DNA from 4 places in the Sporosarcina sp. FSL W7-1283 genome. Region 1 is predicted to be linked to each of the others. Evidence: riboswitches for the same ligand, from Rfam matches in the RefSeq annotation. Region 1 holds a riboswitch; each other region holds the start of a gene.
The links. Region 1 has a riboswitch for cobalamin ahead of MKY93_RS02220 (ribonucleoside-diphosphate reductase subunit alpha). Riboswitches for the same ligand answer to the same signal wherever they lie in the genome.
Positions count from the first base shown of each region.

Region 2: linked by a shared signal. The riboswitch ahead of MKY93_RS19640 (hypothetical protein) and the one ahead of MKY93_RS02220 (ribonucleoside-diphosphate reductase subunit alpha) in region 1 are both predicted to bind cobalamin.
Region 3: linked by a shared signal. The riboswitch ahead of cobJ (precorrin-3B C(17)-methyltransferase) and the one ahead of MKY93_RS02220 (ribonucleoside-diphosphate reductase subunit alpha) in region 1 are both predicted to bind cobalamin.
Region 4: linked by a shared signal. The riboswitch ahead of MKY93_RS02795 (ABC transporter substrate-binding protein) and the one ahead of MKY93_RS02220 (ribonucleoside-diphosphate reductase subunit alpha) in region 1 are both predicted to bind cobalamin.

Region 1 is NZ_JBBOOL010000001.1:464,200-469,138, reverse strand. Features, by position in the region: gene MKY93_RS02220 (ribonucleoside-diphosphate reductase subunit alpha) at 1-1,992, opposite strand, end outside; cobalamin riboswitch at 2,137-2,315, opposite strand; gene MKY93_RS02215 (alanine/glycine:cation symporter family protein) at 2,434-3,861, opposite strand; gene MKY93_RS02210 (glycerate kinase) at 3,965-4,939, opposite strand, start outside.
Region 2 is NZ_JBBOOL010000001.1:3,757,734-3,762,672, reverse strand. Features, by position in the region: gene MKY93_RS19645 (DedA family protein) at 567-1,217, opposite strand; cobalamin riboswitch at 1,430-1,605, shown strand; gene MKY93_RS19640 (hypothetical protein) at 1,779-3,194, shown strand; gene MKY93_RS19635 (CdaR family transcriptional regulator) at 3,272-4,387, shown strand; gene MKY93_RS19630 (YibE/F family protein) at 4,552-4,939, shown strand, end outside.
Region 3 is NZ_JBBOOL010000001.1:3,590,273-3,595,211, forward strand. Features, by position in the region: gene MKY93_RS18790 (precorrin-8X methylmutase) at 1-96, opposite strand, end outside; gene cobK (precorrin-6A reductase) at 86-868, opposite strand; gene cobJ (precorrin-3B C(17)-methyltransferase) at 878-2,560, opposite strand; cobalamin riboswitch at 2,694-2,869, opposite strand; gene MKY93_RS18805 (DoxX family protein) at 3,171-3,716, shown strand; gene rpsI (30S ribosomal protein S9) at 3,793-4,185, opposite strand; gene rplM (50S ribosomal protein L13) at 4,205-4,642, opposite strand; gene truA (tRNA pseudouridine(38-40) synthase TruA) at 4,816-4,939, opposite strand, start outside.
Region 4 is NZ_JBBOOL010000001.1:581,314-586,252, forward strand. Features, by position in the region: gene argS (arginine--tRNA ligase) at 1-1,005, shown strand, start outside; cobalamin riboswitch at 1,736-1,866, shown strand; gene MKY93_RS02795 (ABC transporter substrate-binding protein) at 2,011-2,997, shown strand; gene MKY93_RS02800 (FecCD family ABC transporter permease) at 2,990-3,982, shown strand; gene MKY93_RS02805 (adenosylcobinamide amidohydrolase) at 3,984-4,939, shown strand, end outside.

The DNA.
Region 1 (4,939 bases):
GATATCATACGTGTTATGGTCCAAATCGGGTGCGATGACCGGCAATTTATAGTCTTTTTTCTCTTCGTGATAGAACGGCTTGAAAACCGGGTCGATCGAAGCAGTAGAGCCCGCTATAACAGATGTAGAACTATTCGGCGCGACAGCCATCAAATAGCCATTGCGCATTCCGTTGATTGCTACGTCCATACGTAGCTCCCGCCATTTGTTCGAGTCGTATTCGCGTTGCTCGAAGTACCCCCCTGTCTGCCAATCGGAGCCTTCAAACAATGGATATGCGCCTTTTTCCTTCGACAGTTCCATCGACGCTTTGATCGTCAGATATGCAATTTTTTCGTAAAGTTCATCTGCATACTCCACAGCCTCGTCGGATTCCCACTGCATATTTTTCAATGCCAATAAATGATGCCAGCCAAATGTACCAAGTCCGATACCACGGTAACGCGCATTCGTACGTTGTGCCTGTACCACCGGAATTTTATTTTGATCGATGACATTATCGAGCATTCGCACTTGGATCGTAATCAGGCGATCGAGCACGTCCGCCATCACCGCTTTTCCTAAGTTAATGGAAGATAGATTACAAACAACGAAATCGCCCGGCTTTTTGCGTGTAACGACCATATCGTCTTCCAATGAAACCGATTCGAATGTGGTAGCCGACATATTTTGCAAAATTTCTGTACACAAATTACTAGAATAAATAATTCCCTCATGTTTATTCGGGTTCATCCGGTTCACTTCATCGCGGTAAAACATGAATGGTGTGCCTGTTTCCAGTTGGCTGCGCAATACACGTTTCATGATTTCAATCGCAGATACCGTTTCGCGTGATAACTCCGGATTATTGACACATTCCTCATACTTCTCACGGAACGAGCCGGCTCCTTTTGTCTCATCATAAAAGTCTTCCAATGAATAGCCCATCTTCGTCCGTACTTCATGCGGGTCGAATAAATGCCAGTTTTCGCGCGATTCCACTTTCTCCATGAACAGATCCGGCAAGCAAACGCCTGTGAAAATATCATGTGCACGCAAACGATCGTCACCGTTATTCAGCTTCAAATCGAGGAATGTAAAGATATCTTTATGCCACACATCCAAGTACACCGCTACCGCACCCTGTCTTTGACCGAGCTGATCGACGCTGACTGCCGTGTTATTCAACTGCTTGATCCATGGCAGCACACCGCTTGAAGCACCTTCAAATCCTCGGATAGATGCACCGCGTGAACGGACTTTCCCCATATAGACGCCAATCCCGCCGCCGAATTTCGATAAGTTCGCAATATCCGTATTGCTGTTGTAAATGCCCTGCAAGGAGTCATCCACTGTGTCGATGAAACAGCTCGATAACTGACCGTGCATCTTCCCTGCATTCGACAGAGTCGGAGTTGCAACCGTCATGTAAAGATTGCTCATCGCCCAGTATGCTTCCCCAATTTTATGGATGCGCTCTTCCGTTTCATCCTGCATCAATGTCATCGCGATGACGAGCCAGCGTTCTTGCGGCAGCTCTACCGTTTGCTTGGAGAAGTTCACTGTGACATAGCGATCCACCAATGTTTTTAATCCGATATAAGTAAATAAAAGGTCGCGGGTCGGCTCCAGTAAACGGCCGATTTCGTCGAGTTCTTCACGGCTGTACTTCTCCGTCAACATCGGCGTATAGAGTCCTTGCTCCACCAAGCGTTCTACATTTTTCGCAAAGTCGGTATAAACATCTGCGCCACGCAGCGCTTTTTGCTTGGCATACACATCATATAGATAAATCCGCGCGGCTACGAACGTCCAGTAGGTATTCGCTTCATCGATTCTGCTCAGTGATTCCAAGACCATCGCATTCGTCCAATCCGTTGCTGAACTTTCCGGATGCAGCTCTTGATAACGCCGGCTCGCTTCGACTAATGGCTCAACTTCCTGTTCCCCGAACTCTTCCTGTAGATTTTCCATCAATAAATCAAGACCGATTGTTTCATGAATAATAGCCATAATATCCGCTCCCTCAAAAATAATAAAAAACAAAAAAAGACTCCCGATCAATCGGGAGTCATCATGTGACGGATGGTAGTAAGCGGAAAACGACAGGCAAACAAGAACCTCTGCGTTTCGCTTCCACTCTCCAACCCCGAAGAATGTATCGCATGATGAATGGCAGGTCTCCTGGCTGGCATGTCTCTCTTCTGTCCATCCTTCCCGCCTAAGGCAGTGGATAATTACGGACAGTCGTCAATACCATCAGTTGCGGGGGCAGCTCCGTTTTTAGCGGATTCCCTTTTAAACCGTTATAGGTACCGATTCATCAAAATACTATATATAGTGTCTTATGTACAAGTTATACCCTAACATGTTGTGTGTAAACTGTAAAGAACTAAAAAAGTTCGCAGTTCAGAATTGGACTTCTGAACTACGACTTTATTGTTTCAGCGGAACTCACCCACGCAATCGATCTTCTGGATCCGTAGGGGTTTCCTCCCAACATTCCGCGCCTTTTAGGCCAGGAATGCTTTCGGCTTTGAATACTGGATTTTTCCCTTGGCGTCTTTGAGCAGTGAAGTCGTCGAGGACTTGAAAAGCCACTTTTCCGAGAAGTAGGATGACGATCAGATTCAGAATTGCCATTACACCCATGAAGAGATCGGCCATATCCCATACGATTTGTACTTTTGCTACCGCGCCGAAGAATACCATAACGAGAACTAAGATCTGATATAGTAATTTCCATCCTTTATTTGCATTAATGAACTCGATATTCGTCTCACCGTAATAATAATTACCGATGACAGAACTGAATGCGAAGAACATGATCGCGACCGCAATGAAATACGGAGCCCATGCCCCGACATGCACTGCCATCGATGCCTGCGTCAGCAAAATTCCATCCGTTTCACCAGACTGATATAGTCCGCCAAGCAAGATGATGAATGCCGTAGCCGAACAAATTATAATCGTATCGAAAAATACACCAAGACTCTGTACGAGCCCTTGTTTTGCCGGGTGCGAAACATTGGCTGTCGCAGCAGCATTCGGCACACTACCCATACCGGCTTCATTGGAGAATAGTCCTCGGCGAACCCCTTGCATGATCGCCATCCCAATTCCACCGCCCGCAATTTCCTTGATGCCAAATGCATGTTCAACAATCAACATGAACATGGCAGGAACCTGCGTAATATTCATGACAACGATAAACAACGCAACCAGAATGTAGAATACTGCCATCACGGGAACAATCGTCTGCGTCACTTTGACAATGCGCTGGACACCGCCGAAGATGATGATGGCTGTAAGTACTACCAATCCGAGACCGACACCCCAATCTGGAATACCGAAAACATTCATGAAGGATTGGCTGATCGTATTGGATTGTACTGCGTTGAAAATGAAACCGAAACATAGTGTCAACAAAATAGCAAAAGCGATTCCTAGATTCCGCTTTCCGAGCGCTTTCTGCATATAATACGCTGGTCCACCGCGGAACGTCTCACCATCTTTTACTTTATACACTTGCGCGAGCGTACTCTCGATGAATGCGGTCGCCATTCCAATGATCGCAATAATCCACATCCAAAACACCGCGCCGGGTCCACCAATTCCAATTGCAAGGGCGACCCCTGCCACGTTACCAGTCCCGACACGCGAAGCCGCACTGATGGTGAACGCCTGGAAAGGTGAAACTCCGTCATTCCCTTCCTTCTTTTCCACGATCAAACGAAACATTTCACGGAACAAACGCACTTGTACAAATTTCGTGCGAATCGTAAAATATACCCCAGCTGCGAGTAAAAGTCCTATTAAGATATACGTCCAAATAAAGTTATTCGCCGGTCCTACCAGCCAGTCCAAAGCATTTTGAAACATCTGACCACCTCCTTGTTTATCTATACCCTGCTAACTATCCGAATACGCATCGCAAAGCAAATAATCTCGCACTGACGAAACCGGATTTTATCAGTATACTATATCACAAGAATAAATCGCTGTTTTTTATTTCTGACATCAAATGGGCAGTCTCCCTGCAGAGCAGCCCGGATGCATTCGCCATCAACTCAACCAGCGTCTTGCTGCCGTCGTCTAAAGCACGCAGTTCAGAGAACCACTCACTCAATTCCCCGCACGTACCTTTTTCAATCGCCCCTGAAATGACGAAGACAGGAACTCCGCAAACTTTCGCTGACTTCGCAACTCCCAGCAATGCCTTGCCATCCAGCGTCTGGCGATCCGTCTTGCCCTCGCCCGTCAAAATGAAATCAGCAGATTGTATATGCTTTGCGAATTCAATGGCCTCCAACACTACTTCAATCCCGCTTTCCAATCGCGCCCCGCAATAAGCCAGCAAAGCGCCTGCACTACCTCCCGCAGCTCCTGCACCCTTCAGTTTATGGAGACGCATACCAGTAAGTTTGGCTGTTTTATTCGCAAAATGAAGCAATCCTTCATCCAGCAACTTCACCGCTTTTGTATCTGCTCCTTTTTGCGGTCCAAAAATGTACGAAGCACCATTTTCACCGACGAAAGGGTTTTCCACATCCGATGCAATCCGAATATCCGTCGTTACCAAACGCTTATCCATCTGCGACGCATCTACTTTATCGATGAGGGAAAGCGAAGAGCCGTTCATCTGCAGCAACTTCCCCTGCGCATCAAAAAACCTGACACCTAGCGCTTCCAACAAACCGGTTCCTCCATCATTCGTCGCACTTCCTCCTAAACCGATGATCAACTTGCGATGCCCTTCATCAAGCGCATGGCGAATCAATTCTCCCGTGCCAAATGTCGAAGCCTCCATCGGATTCAATTCACCAGGCCCAAGTAACATCAGCCCAGAAGCTTGCGCAAGTTCCACCACTGCCGTCTCCCCATCACCGAGTACTCCAAGTTGCGCTTCTACTAAATGCCCGAGGGGGTTGCGTACAGTAAATGTTTTATACACGCCTCC
Region 2 (4,939 bases), 3.3 Mb from region 1:
TTAGGTAAACCACTCCGGTATTCTGTTAAATTTAATTTATAAATTTAGGATAAGGAGTGAGGAAAGTGGAAAGTACGAAACAAGCAGAGCAGGTAATGAGGGTAAGAGATACTAAAATAGTAAATTCTGAGAAGCAAGTAGAAGGAAAAAGCAAATGTGGAAATGAATGTGAAAGTTGTAAAATTTGCTTCTACCAAAGAGAGGGGAAGAACGAAGTATAGATATAATAATTGTTGATATGTAATAGAAATTTAAAAGTTCTTGCTGCATCATTGTTCGGTATAATAAAATATGTTAATACGTTAGAGTTATTCAGCGAAAAAATAACTCGGTATTTAAGGTAACTATTTCGCACCGTAGGTAACCAAAAGACGATTGGAAAAAATAGACTCCAACAACCACCCTTCTTAAGGCAGCGGTTGTTAAGAGTCGTATAGATGGTTATAAAGAAGTAGAGAAATTCACGATTATCAGTAACGACCATTTTCTATTAGAACCAATCTGTACTGCTCCATCGTTCAATTTTTGGTGTGCACTATTTACACAGAACTTGCTTCAACGATTGCTCAATTCTTTTGTATTTGGAAACGACTCTTTGCAAAAGAATAGAAGACTGGCAGAACGGAGAGAAAAATTACTGACAGAATAATGGTTGAGAAATTATTTTTAACAAACGGGATATTTCCAAACAGGTAACCAACTGTTGTAAATAGTCCCACCCATAGTACAGCACCAATTACATTGTAAGCGAAGAAATATCGATAGTTCATTCGACTTGAGCCTGCAATAAACGGTATAAACGTACGGACAAATGGCATGAAACGAGCAATGACGATCGTTTTACCACCATGCTTATTAAAGAAATCCTCAGCTTTTCTCATCTTTTTCTGGTCAATAAATTTACCCATCCGTCTATTTTGAGTGATTGCTGTTCCTACTGCTTTACCGATATGATAATTTATTGTATCCCCTAATACTGCGGCTACAAAGAATACTAAGATTAATAGGACAATATTAAATGCATCCATCGCAGCGAGAGCACCAGCTGCAAACAAAAGTGAATCACCCGGCAAAAAAGGAAAAATAACAATACCTGTTTCAACAAACACAATTAAAAATAGAATAACATAGGACCAATTTCCAAAGTTTTGAATAATTTCAATCAAGTGTTCATCAATGTGTAAGATAAAGCTTATTATGTTTTGGATGAATGTCATTCCTATTCTCACTTTCGAGTAGATTATTTTTTTCTCTTAAACATACGAGTCAACCATAGATATTATACTTCTTTTTCGCATGCTTGTCATGAATAACTCAATTGTGATGCAGCCTCCAAATGATCACACTCCTTAAACGAAAGGTAAGGCAACAACTATTTCTACCACCTCTCCGACTATTCATGGTAAACTAGAATAAATAAAATACTAAATGAGTTTGCACGATGCGTTGGTACCTATCAAGGTGTAAAAGGGAATCCGAAAATCGGAGCTGTCCCCGCAACTGTACACACGGACGACCGCTGAGAAAAGCCACTATGGAGACATGGGAAGGCTTGGCGGAAGGATGAAGTGAAGCCAGGAGACCTGCCAGACATCGTCAAAGCAACACTTTCTTCGGGGGTTGAGAGGTGGGGGCAAAAGGGTCTCTGCGGTTCATGCGATTTGCATGAAGTTCTTTAGAGCTGCCTATTTTTGTTTCCTCAATCACAACTATTACAATCATCCTGCCGAAGAGCCAGGATGATTGTTTTTTTGTTGTATAGGAAAGGAGACGGCGAAATGAGAGTTCTCGAACAATCAGACGAACGTACACATGAACGTGCGTTGCTCGAAGTTTTGTATAGACAAGCGGAACAATTGCACAAAAAGCCAGCATACCAAGGATTTCATCAAGTAGTGCGGAAGCTGGTGAGTGACGGTTTATATGGAAGCTGGATCAATCACTATTCATCCAATGAAATCAAATGGCTAGGATTGCAAATTATGCCGGAGCGAGATCAATTGCTATCCGCTAAACAGCTTCTTCAGTATATGAAAGAATTTGTCACTTGCAATCATTATGATCGAAGACTGGGACTGCCGCAAGAACGGCTGATGCTTATTGCGATGGCAGCCATGCGGGATGAAACTGTGCAACGGTTGCAAAAAGTACGAGAAGCCTATTGGGTCTTGAGTATGGGGTATGTGACGTTACCGGATGATATCATGGCGTTTTTCGGCAAGACATTCTATCCAGGGCAACCTGTACGTCGTCTTCATTCAATGAACCTCTTGGATTCACGGATTCCATCATTTTTGGCCAGTCAAGTGAAGGAAAAGCACATCCGTATACCTACTATATTTATGGAACAGGTGAAGGCATGTGGATCTTGGCTCGTATTTGATATGGAGGAAGTACGTCGCGTGATGAATGGTTCTCTGCAGGACGTCGGCAGTGAGTCGTTCCGTCGGGCCGTTGCGAACCCATCCATCACGCACAAAAGGCTTTCCGCTATCGGACTGATGAAGCAACTGTTAGCTAGTGACGGCATCGTTTTCCATTTTGACGATGACTTTCAGCGTGGAACAAAAGGATTGCATTCGCATATCCAGCTGTCGAAAGTGCTACGGAGAAACGTCTTGGCTCGTGTTTGTGGAATTCATGTCCGTTTGCTTAATGGCATTTTGGATGTATGGGAACGAGAAGACAATAGACGAGATCTGCAAATTGAAGCAGCCGGATGGGAAGAAGCGCTTGCAGATCAACGAATTAGCTTACATTCGGAACAGGCAGTGTCATTCATTGAAGAACTATCTGAAGAAATTAATCTACATGTGATAAAAACTTCATTGCAACTGGCGAAGGAAAAAGGTCCGTATCTTCAATTTGAAGGCTCAGATTGGCAGAGTGGAAGCTACTTTGAACAGCGTAGTTATACAACAGAAGAGTGGCAAAAAATAAGGAATGAAATTGCAGGGAACGGAATCCGGAACGGCTGCTTACGGAAGGCGTCAGATACTGAAAATTTGTCTGGATATTCCTTAACAAAGCACCAACAATTGTCGATGATTAACCGGCTTGCGGTGCAACAGAACCACACGGATGTCGGCGGCTCAATCACATTGGAGAAGTCTGCTTTCATAGAAACGGCAGAACTTTTGCAGTTGCTCATGAAAGCGTGGAACTGCGGAATCAAAGAAGTTCATATAAAGTAATGGTCCCGCCTATTGAGATGAAGACTGAACTGGCGTAAAGTTAAGATAACTAGCAGTTTTCATCCGAGGTGAGGTAGATGTTCCAGTTTGATACACTAGGGCAGGAAATGGTGAAGGAATTTTCGAATTTAATACAGCAAGAAGTGATTTTAACGGATCGGAGAGGCTTCATTCAGGCCAGCACGGACGTTACACGGCTCAATCAGTTCCATGAAGGCGCATTACTATGCATTCGCCAAAAGGAAATGCTCTATATGGCAGATGAGGAAGTAGAACGGTTGCGTGGTGTACGTAAAGGTATTGTGCTGCCAATCCTCATTGAAGGTGAGCCGATTGCCGCGCTTGGTATCACAGGCGAACCTAAGATGATCCGTCCGCAAGCACAGTTGATCTTACGGGTGGCAGAACTATTTATCCAAGATTCATTGAAACGAAAGCAGAAAGATGAAAAAGTACGGGACATGGAGTTTTTCGTATTTGATTGGCTGACGGGTACGAGAAAAGATGAACGGTTTATGGAAAGAGGTACACTGCTTGGAATTGACGTTACGCTTTATCGGCAGGTAGCGGTTCTGGAAGTGGTCGATTTACTAGAGCAGTTTTCGGTTGAGGAAATGGAAACATTTGCGTCCATTCAGAATATCCATGATTCCATGAAAATGATCCGCTGGGCACAGAATAAAATCTTGTTGTTGCTTCCAGAAATGAATCAAGAGACGCTTGAGCATGAATTGAAGTTCTTATTGCTTCATATGAAACGACGCAAAAAAATACAAGTTGTTGCAGGGATCGGTGCGCCAACACATTATTTTGACTTAGCCAAATCATTCGCACAAGCAGAACGTGCAGTCAATGCCTCAAAAAAATCGGGCGAGATTGTCTTCGAACATGAGCTGCGTCTCGAAATTATTTTGCAAAGCATCCCAGAAGCCGTGCGTGCGGATTTTTTGGGCCGCACGGTAGCTCCACTTATTAAAGAAGAAGAGCTGATGAACAATTTGAAAATCTGGTTTTCAGAGAATCAATCTATGCAAAATACAGCACAGCGTTTGCATATCCATAAGAACACATTGTCTTATCGTCTGCAAAAAATCGAGCAGTTAACGGGGTTATCTGTATGGAGTACACATGATGTGTTTTTACTGTACTTGGCATTGTGTTTGATGGAAGAGCAATTGTCAAATAATGAATGAGTGAAAAGTTTGCTTCATTTCCTTTATGGGAATGGGGCTTTTTTATCGTTGGCAGCCTACTTATATAGTCTTTTAAGAAACAATGATCGTTTTTGTGAATTATACGTCCTATACATGGTAGGCTTACTATGTGCTCTATCCTTTAAGCAGTGGAGGGATTGTGGATGATAAATAAAACTAGAAACAGGACGACTAAACGCTGGACCCTATATATCCTTCTATTATTTTGCTTGGCCTCTTCCCTTCTATTTGTGAATCACAACTATTCATTTTATGATCGTCCAATTGCTCAAGTGGTTCAAACGACATTGGAAGATACAACGAAAACGAAGGATATGCATGGCAATGAAGATACTCTGTTTACTCAGCATATCGTAGCTATATTGAAAAATGGGGAAGAGAAGGGTCAGCAAATTCATTTAACGAATCAGTATTCCACTTCAGGAGCATATGATCAGCAATATCATATAGGAAATAAACTGTTTGTCTCCATTGATTCGGAGACAGGAGAGAAAATAGCAGGCAGTATCACAGATGTAAAACGTGATCAAT
Region 3 (4,939 bases), 3.1 Mb from region 1:
GTGATCTCCCATTTCTTCTTTGATAATCGCGAAACTATGGTCGTAAATTTTATCTGGATCTACAGTCAGTGGCGTGAATTTTGTATTAAAGTTCATGTTTGGATTTTTCATCAATAAAACCTCCTAATAGTTGAGTAACTTTTTCGAAAGACGTACAGAAATTTTCATATTGAACCTTTGGTCGTTTAATCAGAATGACAGGGATCTCCAAGTCCAGAGCCGCCGTTATTTTTTCATCGACAGAACCTACTTTACCGCTTTCTTTTGTGATCATTAACGTCACGTCATACTGCTCGCATAAAGCCTTATTGAGTGATTCGGAAAAAGGTCCTTGAATCGCGATGATATCTTTTTGTTTAATTCCTAACTTATCGCATTTCTCCATATTCCCTACATTCGGCAGCATTCTGCAAAGCATCCGAATTTCGTCACGCAATAAATACTTCGCAAATACTTCCAATGTCTTACTGCCTGTCGTTAACATAACTGTCCCTTTATGCGTTTGAGCAAGTTTAGCAGCGTCTTCATAACTCTCAACCTCGGTAATCAGAGGAGAAACAAACTCCTCTTTTGGCCGCTCATAGCGAATATATGGAATCCCGCATACTCTTGCTGCCTCCATTGCGGTTTTCGATGCTTCTTCTGCGTAAGGATGGCTGGCATCGACGACACAAGTCATCTCATGCTTCTGGATTAGCGCGATCATGTCCTCCACTGTTAGTCTTCCTACCAGATAGGAAAGATCATTTGCTTTTAAACTTTCAGCTGCAGATTCGGTAACGACCGTGGTGATTAAAGGATAGCCAAGACCCTGTAAATGAATGGCTAGAGCTCTAGCATCGCTAGTGCCTGCTAAAAATAAAATCATAGTTTCCTCCTAGTCCCCGCAAGGTGCTGGCTCTACTTCAATCTTGCAGCTCATATCGTAATAGTTATAATTCAAAACTTTTTTAACACGTTTGAAATACTTGAAGAAACGTTCGTTAGGATGCGCATTTTGTTCGTATTCTTCTATAATTTTTGTTACTAGCGGAATTAAATCTTCCGGTTCAATTCCCTCTGCAACCGGCTGAGCCGCATGAGCAGTACGACCAACCGGCTTCGCTCCAATAAATAAATCGAATTTTTTCTTCCGATAAACGATGCCGATATCATCGAACACCGGGCGATAACACGCCATCCCGCATCCATTGAATCCGACATGCAACTGCTTCGGAAGCTTCATCCCTTCAAACTTCGCTGCGATTTCTTCCGCGTATGGGATAGAATCCGCCTTTTCCCCATAGCAAAAATCACAAGCTTTGACTTTTAAGACTTCCCCTGCCGGCATAACAGTCAAGTTAATGTGTTCTAGCTTTTCAACAATCGCTTCAGGGTCATCTGTCGTAACCTTTACTACAAAATGATGGTTTGGAGTATATTCCAAGGTACCTTTCTCACCAACGACTTCAGCCAATACACGCATTTGTTCTGCTGTAATCAGTTTGTTGGCAACGCCTGGTGAAACGGAAAACTCAAAGATATCTTCAATCGGCTGTCTCACCAAAAAAGGGTTTTCCACTTCCTCTTTCGTCACCATAGATAGTGCTTTTAAAGCCATATCCAATGACTGAACCTTTTGTTCCGGTGCTGGTTCTGACCGTTCCACTTCTGCCTGTTTTGGCATTGGTGTGTGCTCTGGTTTCTTACTTATAATTTCTTCATGACCGGACTGCGCCTCCCCAGTTTCTTGATCAAGCGCCCATGGTTCCGCCTCCTTTTTCAAACGCTGGTGCGGTTTTAAACTTTGTTTACCTTCCCCTAATGTATACTTACGTTGATATCCTCTCGGAGTAATAATTTTATTATCATAAAAGAAAGTCGAAGAGTTACCGATAATAACAGTAGTCAACATCCCGATATCATGCTCTAGCATTTCCGCTAATGTTGTCAGGACAATATGTTGATTTTCACGATAAGCACTTTTCACTAGCCCTACAGGTGTATCAGGGGAACGATATTTCAGTAAAATCCTTTGTGCCTCTACAATTTGACGCGTCCGACGTCCACTTTTCGGATTGTATAAAGCTACTACAAAATCCGCCATCCCCGCTGCTTCAATACGTTTTTCGATAACAGTCCAAGGTGTTAAATGGTCACTTAAACTGATCGTACAAGCATCATGCATGACAGGTGCGCCCAGTAAGCTCGCACATGAATTGATCGCCGAAATACCTGGCACAATTTCCACTTCAATTCCTTCTGCTTCAGTCCAACCTTTTTCAATCAGCACTTCATAAACTAATCCAGCCATACCGTATGCACCTGAATCACCGCTCGAGATCACTGAAACAATACCGCCAGCCTCCGCTTTCTTAACAGCATCTTGTGCACGTGACACTTCTTCAGTCATGCCTGTACTAACAATGGACTTCGCTGTTACTAAATGCTTAATCAACTCTACGTACGTTTTATAACCAATAATATAATTACTTTCTTGCAGCGCCTCTAATGCTCGTCCTGTTATATGTTCAGTAGCTCCGGGACCGAATCCAACGACGAAAATTTTTCCCTTTTTCATGGTTTCCCTCCAAATAAAAAATGCCTACACTCCTTTTCAAAGGAATGTAGGCATGTGAAAGTATAATAGAAATCATACTGAAACATAAAACAATTAATTTTATTGTCCCGCCTATACTTCTCCCTCCGAAAAGTATGTGTCGTTTAAATAAGCAGGTTTCCTGACTCAAGCTTCATTTTACTCTTACACCTTCCCGATTTCTCAGTGGTATTGTAATTTCATCAGCTTTACAGTAGCGGGGGCTGTACTAGACTTTCACTAGTTTCCCTTTTACCTCACTATGTGAGCACTTATTTAAATTAGTTTATTTAATTTTCATAAATATAACATACAATCTCTAAATCTACAAACTTCCTTTAGATTTATTTATGAATCCATAAACTAGATTCTGGAAACGCTTTGGATAATTGTAATTTCTATTCCTATACAAAACTTATCATGAGCAAGGTGGATACGTACAGGATAACTTTGTTATATTTTAGAATCATCCCATCAAAGTCAAGCATATTTATACATTTCGTAAACTATTCACACTCTTTAATTACAAGGTTGTGAACTTTTTGGATAGGCATTAAGTTGTAGTGTAAACTGTTCATTGGAGGTGGTTATTATGAAGGAAAATAAAGCAATCCTAATACCAGAGAACCCCATTTCACAGTTTTTATTCAACGATTCTCGCTCCGGACTTATTTGGTTAGTCATTCGGGTTTATGTCGGATTTGCTTGGTTGAAGGCCGGCTGGGGAAAAGCAATGAGCGATGCATGGACCGGTGAAAATGCAGGTGTCGCCATCCATGGATTTGTAAGCGGCGCTCTTAAAAAATCGACTGAAGGCGGAGATGTGACCAACTGGTATGCATCATTTCTGGAAAATGTCGTCTTGCCGAACGCCAAGGTATTCGGTTTCATAGTTGCCTATGGGGAGATGCTTGTTGGTCTCGGTTTGATCTTCGGATTGTTGACAGGAATTGCTGCTTTCTTCGGTGCGTTCATGAATGTCAGTTTTCTGTTTGCAGGTACTCTTAGCACGAACCCCCTATTGTTCATTCTCGCAACTTGGCTCGTACTCGCATGGAAAGTAGCCGGCTGGTATGGACTCGACCGCTGGGCATTGCCGATGCTTGGTACGCCTTGGGTGAAGAATGACAATTTATGAAGGTAGACGTCGAAAATGAAAAAATCTCTTCCTGAAAACTCGGGAAGAGATCGTAAAAATTGAAGTGAACCCAATATTAACGTTTTGAGAACTGAGGTGCACGACGAGCGCCACGAAGACCGTATTTTTTACGTTCTTTCATACGTGGGTCACGCGTTAGAAGTCCTGCAGATTTAAGTGCTGGACGGAAATCAGGGTCTACAGTAAGCAATGCACGTGCAACGCCGTGACGGATTGCGCCTGCTTGACCTGTGTAGCCACCACCGTGAACGTTCACATGGATATCGTAGCTTCCAAGTGTTTCAGTTACATTTAATGGTTGTTTGATGATTTCACGAAGTGTTTCGAATGGTACGTAGTCTTCTACGTCACGATTGTTAACGACGATTTTGCCTTCGCCGGGAACTAGACGTACACGAGCTACTGAACTTTTACGACGGCCAGTGCCGATATATTGTACTTGTGCCAAGTGTGTTTCCTCCTCTTAATTATCCGCGAAGCTCATATGCTTCTGGTTTTTGTGCTGCATGCTGATGTTCTGCTCCAGCGTATACGTGTAGTTTCTTGATTGTTTGACGACCTAGAGGACCTTTTGGAAGCATTCCTTTGATCGCAAGTTCAAGCATTTTAACAGGATAGTTTGTACGCATTTCAAGAGCTGTACGCTGCTTGATGCTGCCTGTATATCCTGAGTGACGGTAGTAAATTTTATCTTTCAATTTGTTACCTGTTAATTCGATTTTCTCTGCATTGATGATGATGACATGGTCACCTGTATCAACATGTGGTGTGAACGTTGGTTTATGTTTACCACGTAAAAGTGATGCAACTTCTGAAGCAAGACGTCCAAGCGTTTGTCCTTCAGCGTCGACAACAAGCCATTTACGTTCTACTTCGTGACCTTTAGCCATGAATGTTGTACGCATAGTGTAATCCTCCTAAAAATATCAATCTGTTCCGTTGTTTTCTCTATCCCTAAACACAAATAAACTTTCCGGGGCTTATTGTGGGGTTATTGAAATACCATTTATCATGTTAACCTGAAATCCAATTAAAGTCAAGCGTTTTTATGAAAACGCCAGGATTAGTTGCCATGAGCTCAATAGGTCACTTCCATAAGGTACAAACCGTGTGCCGGCGCTGTTTTGCCGGCCATTTTCCGATCTTTTGCGTCACGTATTTTCTTGACGTCTTCAGGCTCGTCCCAACCAATGCCTACCGCC
Region 4 (4,939 bases), 120 kb from region 1:
TATGTACAAATGCCGGAAGAAGAACGCCTGGCATTTTTCCGTGAGCACGGTCTTCAAATTGAATTGGATAAATTGAAGAAGGACTTGGCTGATTTCCGAGTTCATTTCGACAACTGGTTCTCTGAAACATCGTTATATAACAACGGTAAAATTGAAGTAGCGCTGAATAAGCTGCGTGAAAATGGCCATGTCTATGAAGAAGAGGGAGCAACTTGGTTCCGTTCCACGACATTTGGTGATGACAAAGACCGCGTGCTGATAAAACAGGACGGTTCATTCACATATTTGACGCCGGACATCGCGTACCACGAAGATAAACTGCGTCGCGGATTCGATAAGCTCATCAATATTTGGGGAGCGGACCACCACGGCTATATCCCGCGTATGAAAGCAGCAATCCAAGCACTGGGTTACGATCGCGACACGCTAGAAGTGGAAGTAGCGCAAATGGTTCAGCTATACAAAGACGGTGAAAAGTTCAAGATGAGCAAGCGGACAGGGAAAGCCGTCACGCTGCGTGAACTAGTCGAAGAAGTAGGACTTGATGCCGTACGTTATTTCTTCGCTATGCGTTCAGGCGATGCCCAAATGGACTTCGACCTTGACCTGGCAGTTTCCAAATCCAATGAAAACCCGGTTTACTATGCACAATACGCGCATGCCCGGATCTGTTCGATTTTGCGTCAAGCAAAAGAGCAAAACTTACAAGCTTCAACAGACAACGTCACTCAATTGCAAGACGAAAAAGAACTAGAACTGTTGAAAAAAATCGGCGACTTCCCGAAACTCGTCAGCGACGCCGCACGCCTGCGCGCACCGCACCGAATAACGACGTATATCCAAGAACTCGCTGCTGCATTCCATAGCTTCTACAACGCCAATAAAGTGCTTGACCCTGAAAACAAAGAACTATCCGAAGCGCGACTCGCCTTGGTGACTGCAACAAGCATTACGATTGCCAATGCATTGAAACTAGTCGGCGTAGAAGCACCTGAACGGATGTAATTCCGGATTCAAATTAAACAAGCCAAGCAAGAGTTATCGACAACTCTTGCTTGTTTTTTATTTCCGCTCTGATGCTGATTCGTTTTCTAGGAACTCTCTTTCATTCAATGAAAGTACCGAGGAAGTCCGTTTTACTTTTTAGACATTTGTCGTAGTGTAGGAAATGTCCGGTTTGCACCATGTTTGGCACGGTTAATGTGAGGGGTGGCTCGGTTCGCATACACTTTGGTTCGGTCCTCTGTCTTTCTAGTTTGTTTATGAGGTAAAGAGGTTAATGAAAGTGGCTTAGAATTGATACCTTCTAGAGGTGAATGTATAGCGTTAGGAATTCTTTTTTATAAGTTAGTTCAATGGGCGATACTTATTTACTCGTTACATACAATGGTTTCACTTTATATCACCTCTATTTATTTAGGGATTGGAGCGTAAGACGGTCGACTCCGGGAGGATCAGCGTGCGCCTTGAGACCCCGCAGGTAGCGCAGCGGACGAGGAGGCTCAAGCCACGCCCTCCGGAAAGCGTACCGTCTGGAGCGTAGATCCCGGTGTACGTACTGTGGGTTATTTTAAGTCCCATTCGGATAGTGATTCCTACTTTTTCAGTATTTATTTTAATAAAACGCTTGATTGGAGGTAAGAAAGCGTCCCGCCTGAAGCTCGAATCCCCGGACACAAACACGCACTCCGGCTGTACAACAGTCCGTTTTATAGTATAATAGAGCACGATTACAAATTACATAATTCCAAAAGGTTCTCTAAGTCAAATAGAGATGAAAAGGGAAATCGGTAAAAGCCGATGCGGTCCCGCCACTGTACGTGCTCCATGCACAAGCCAGGTACCTGCCTTTTAGGAAATGAAGTTCCGCAGCAGCCTACGAGGATAGGCACAGTGGTGGTAATCTGACATAGATTTCATCCTGTCCAATCCTTCGAAATGACCGAAGGATTTTTTTTATGTCTGCGGCAGACTACGTAATAAGTAATGAACGCAAAGGGAGGAAATCACATGAAGAAGTTTTGGCAGCTGTTGCTGACAGCGATGCTGGCAGTCCTTGTGCTTGCAGCATGCGGTAACGACAGCAAGAAAGAAGAAACACCAGTCGATTCTGATCAACCAGCAGAAACGGAACAGGAAGAACAAGCAGGAGGAAATTCTTCCAGCTATCCATATACAATCAATGATGCAGTCGGAGAAGATATCACATTTGAAAAAGCTCCGGAAACTGTCATCTCGTTAATTCCAAGCAATACAGAAATTTTATTTGGCATCGATGCAGGTGATAAAGTGATCGCTGTCACGGAAAACGATGATTTTCCAGAAGAAGTGAAAGATCTCGATAAAGTCGGAGATTATAACGTCAACGTGGAAAAAGTTATTTCATTGAAACCAGATGTCGTTTTCGCGCATGATATGATGTTAGGCTCTGGTGAAGAAGGCTTGAACCAAATTCGCGACGCGGGCATCCAGGTAGTCGTTATACCGACTGCAGAAACATTCGAAGAAACATATGAAACGATTAAAATCTTCGGCGAAATCATGGATAAAAATGAGGAAGCTAATAAGATCGTAGAAGATATGAAAGCAAAGGTTGAAGATATCAAAGCGAAAGCAGCGGATATCACAGACAAGAAAACGGTGTTAGTGGAAAACTCAGATGCACCAGAAATTTATGCGCCTGGTAAAAACACATTCCCGCAGCAGTTCTTGGACATAATCAATGCAGAAAACATCATCACAGAAGAAGGATGGGTGATGATCAGTCCTGAAACGATCGTCGATGAAAGTCCGGACGTCATTCTTGTGTCCTACAGCTATGTGCCGGATGTTGTTGAAAACATTAAGAAGCGTGACGGTTTCGATACGGTCACTGCAGTGAAAGAAGATCAAGTCATTCAAGTGGATGAAAATATCACAAGCCGGACAGGTCCGCGTTTAGCGGACGGATTGGAAGCTTATGCAAAAGCGATCTATCCAGAGGTGTTTGGTGAGTAAAACGGCTATCGCCTATACTGTGTCAATTGCCACGCTACTTGTGGCAATTTGGCTCGGTGTATCGATCGGCACAGTGAAGATACCGATTGAGACGCTATGGAACGATGCAGATGCAACTGCGAGCAATATTCTTTGGAAAATCCGCATGCCGCGTGTGCTGCTGGCTGGAATTGTCGGCGCATCTCTTGCAATTTCAGGCGCTGCTTTCCAAGGATTGTTGAAAAATCCATTAGCAGATCCATACACCCTCGGAGTGTCATCCGGTGCCTCTGTAGGCGCTGTGATTACACTCTTTTTTGGTATCTCCCTGCCGTTCTTAGGCGCCTTTACCTTACCCGTCTTCAGTATGGTCGGGGCAGCTGCGACGATGTTCTTGGTCATCGGCTTTGCCCGTCTGGTCGATCGGTCAATGAAAATGGAAACGATCATTTTAACAGGTATTATTTTTGGTTCGTTTTTAGGTTCTGTTTTATCCTTGATGATTGCGTTAACACAAGAAGAGCTGCGCCAAATCATTGGCTGGCTGCTCGGTAGTGTCTCCATGCGCGGTTGGAAATATATCACGATGGTGTTACCGTTTTTCATCATTGGTTCATTCATTCTTTGGCTTAATCGCAGGGAACTGAACGCCATGCTATTTGGTGAAGAGCGTGCACATCATTTAGGAGTCAATGTGAAACGCCGTAAAATGATGATTTTGATCGGCGGCTCTGTACTGACAGGCTCTGCGGTTGCAGTTTCCGGGACCATCGGCTTTGTCGGCTTGGTTGTTCCGCATATGACGCGCTTGATGTGGGGGTCGGATCATCGGCATGTCTTGCCGTTGTCCTTATTTAACGGAGCTTCCTTATTGATTATTTGTGATTTAGTGGCGCGGACGATTATTTCGCCGGCTGAACTGCCTGTTGGTGTCATTACGGCATTTATCGGGGCTCCAGTCTTTGCCTACATCTTTTACAAGCAACGCAGAAAAGGAGCGATGTGACATGCTGCAGGTAGATGAAGTGTCAGGAGGATACGGTAAGGAACCGGTTGTACGGGGGGTGTCATTCCACGTAGAAAAAGGAGAGGTCCTTGGAATTTTAGGACCGAATGGCAGTGGGAAATCCACGCTGTTGAAAATTATTTCAGGCATTTTACCGAAGCAAGGCGGAAAGGTCACGATTGATGGAAAATCCGCTTCCGCTTATACACAGAAACAATTTGCACGAAAAGTGGCAGTGTTGCCGCAGCTTCATGCCCATGCATTTTCCCATACGGTGAAGGATACCGTCGGGCTCGGGAGATATCCACATCAGACCGGGCTGTTCTCCAGTTGGTCCGATCAGGACGAACGTGCAGTACAGGAAGCGATGAACTATACAGGTATCACGCGCTATGAAGATACGCCGATTGAGTTATTGTCGGGAGGCGAGCAACAGCGTGTATTTGTTGCCCAAGCGCTCGCCCAGGAAGCACCGATTTTATTGCTCGATGAACCGACGAATCATCTGGATATTGCGCATCAGCAACAATTGCTCGATACCATTCGCAATCAAGCGCATCAAAAGGGCATCACCGTTGTTTCTGTATTCCACGATATTAACTTAGCGGCGCTTTATTGTGATCGATTGCTGTTAATGAAGAATGGTGAAGTGGCAGCAATCGGAACACCGCAGGAAGTTGTACTTGAACAGGAAATTCGCTCGGTTTATGAGGCACGCGTCAAAACACAGCCTCACCCAGAAATGCCGAAACCGCAAATGACGCTATTGCCGGATTTGAAAGAAGAAACAGAGCAGTTCCGGATCATGAAAGAAGATGTGAAAATTCGTGAAGATCATGTGGTTTTGCAGGCGAAACAGCCACTTAAGACAATTTCATCCGCTGTCCACAATGCGGGCGTGGGCTGGTATCGAACCTTTATTAACCGTGGGGTGCGGCACGATTATCACTGCGATGA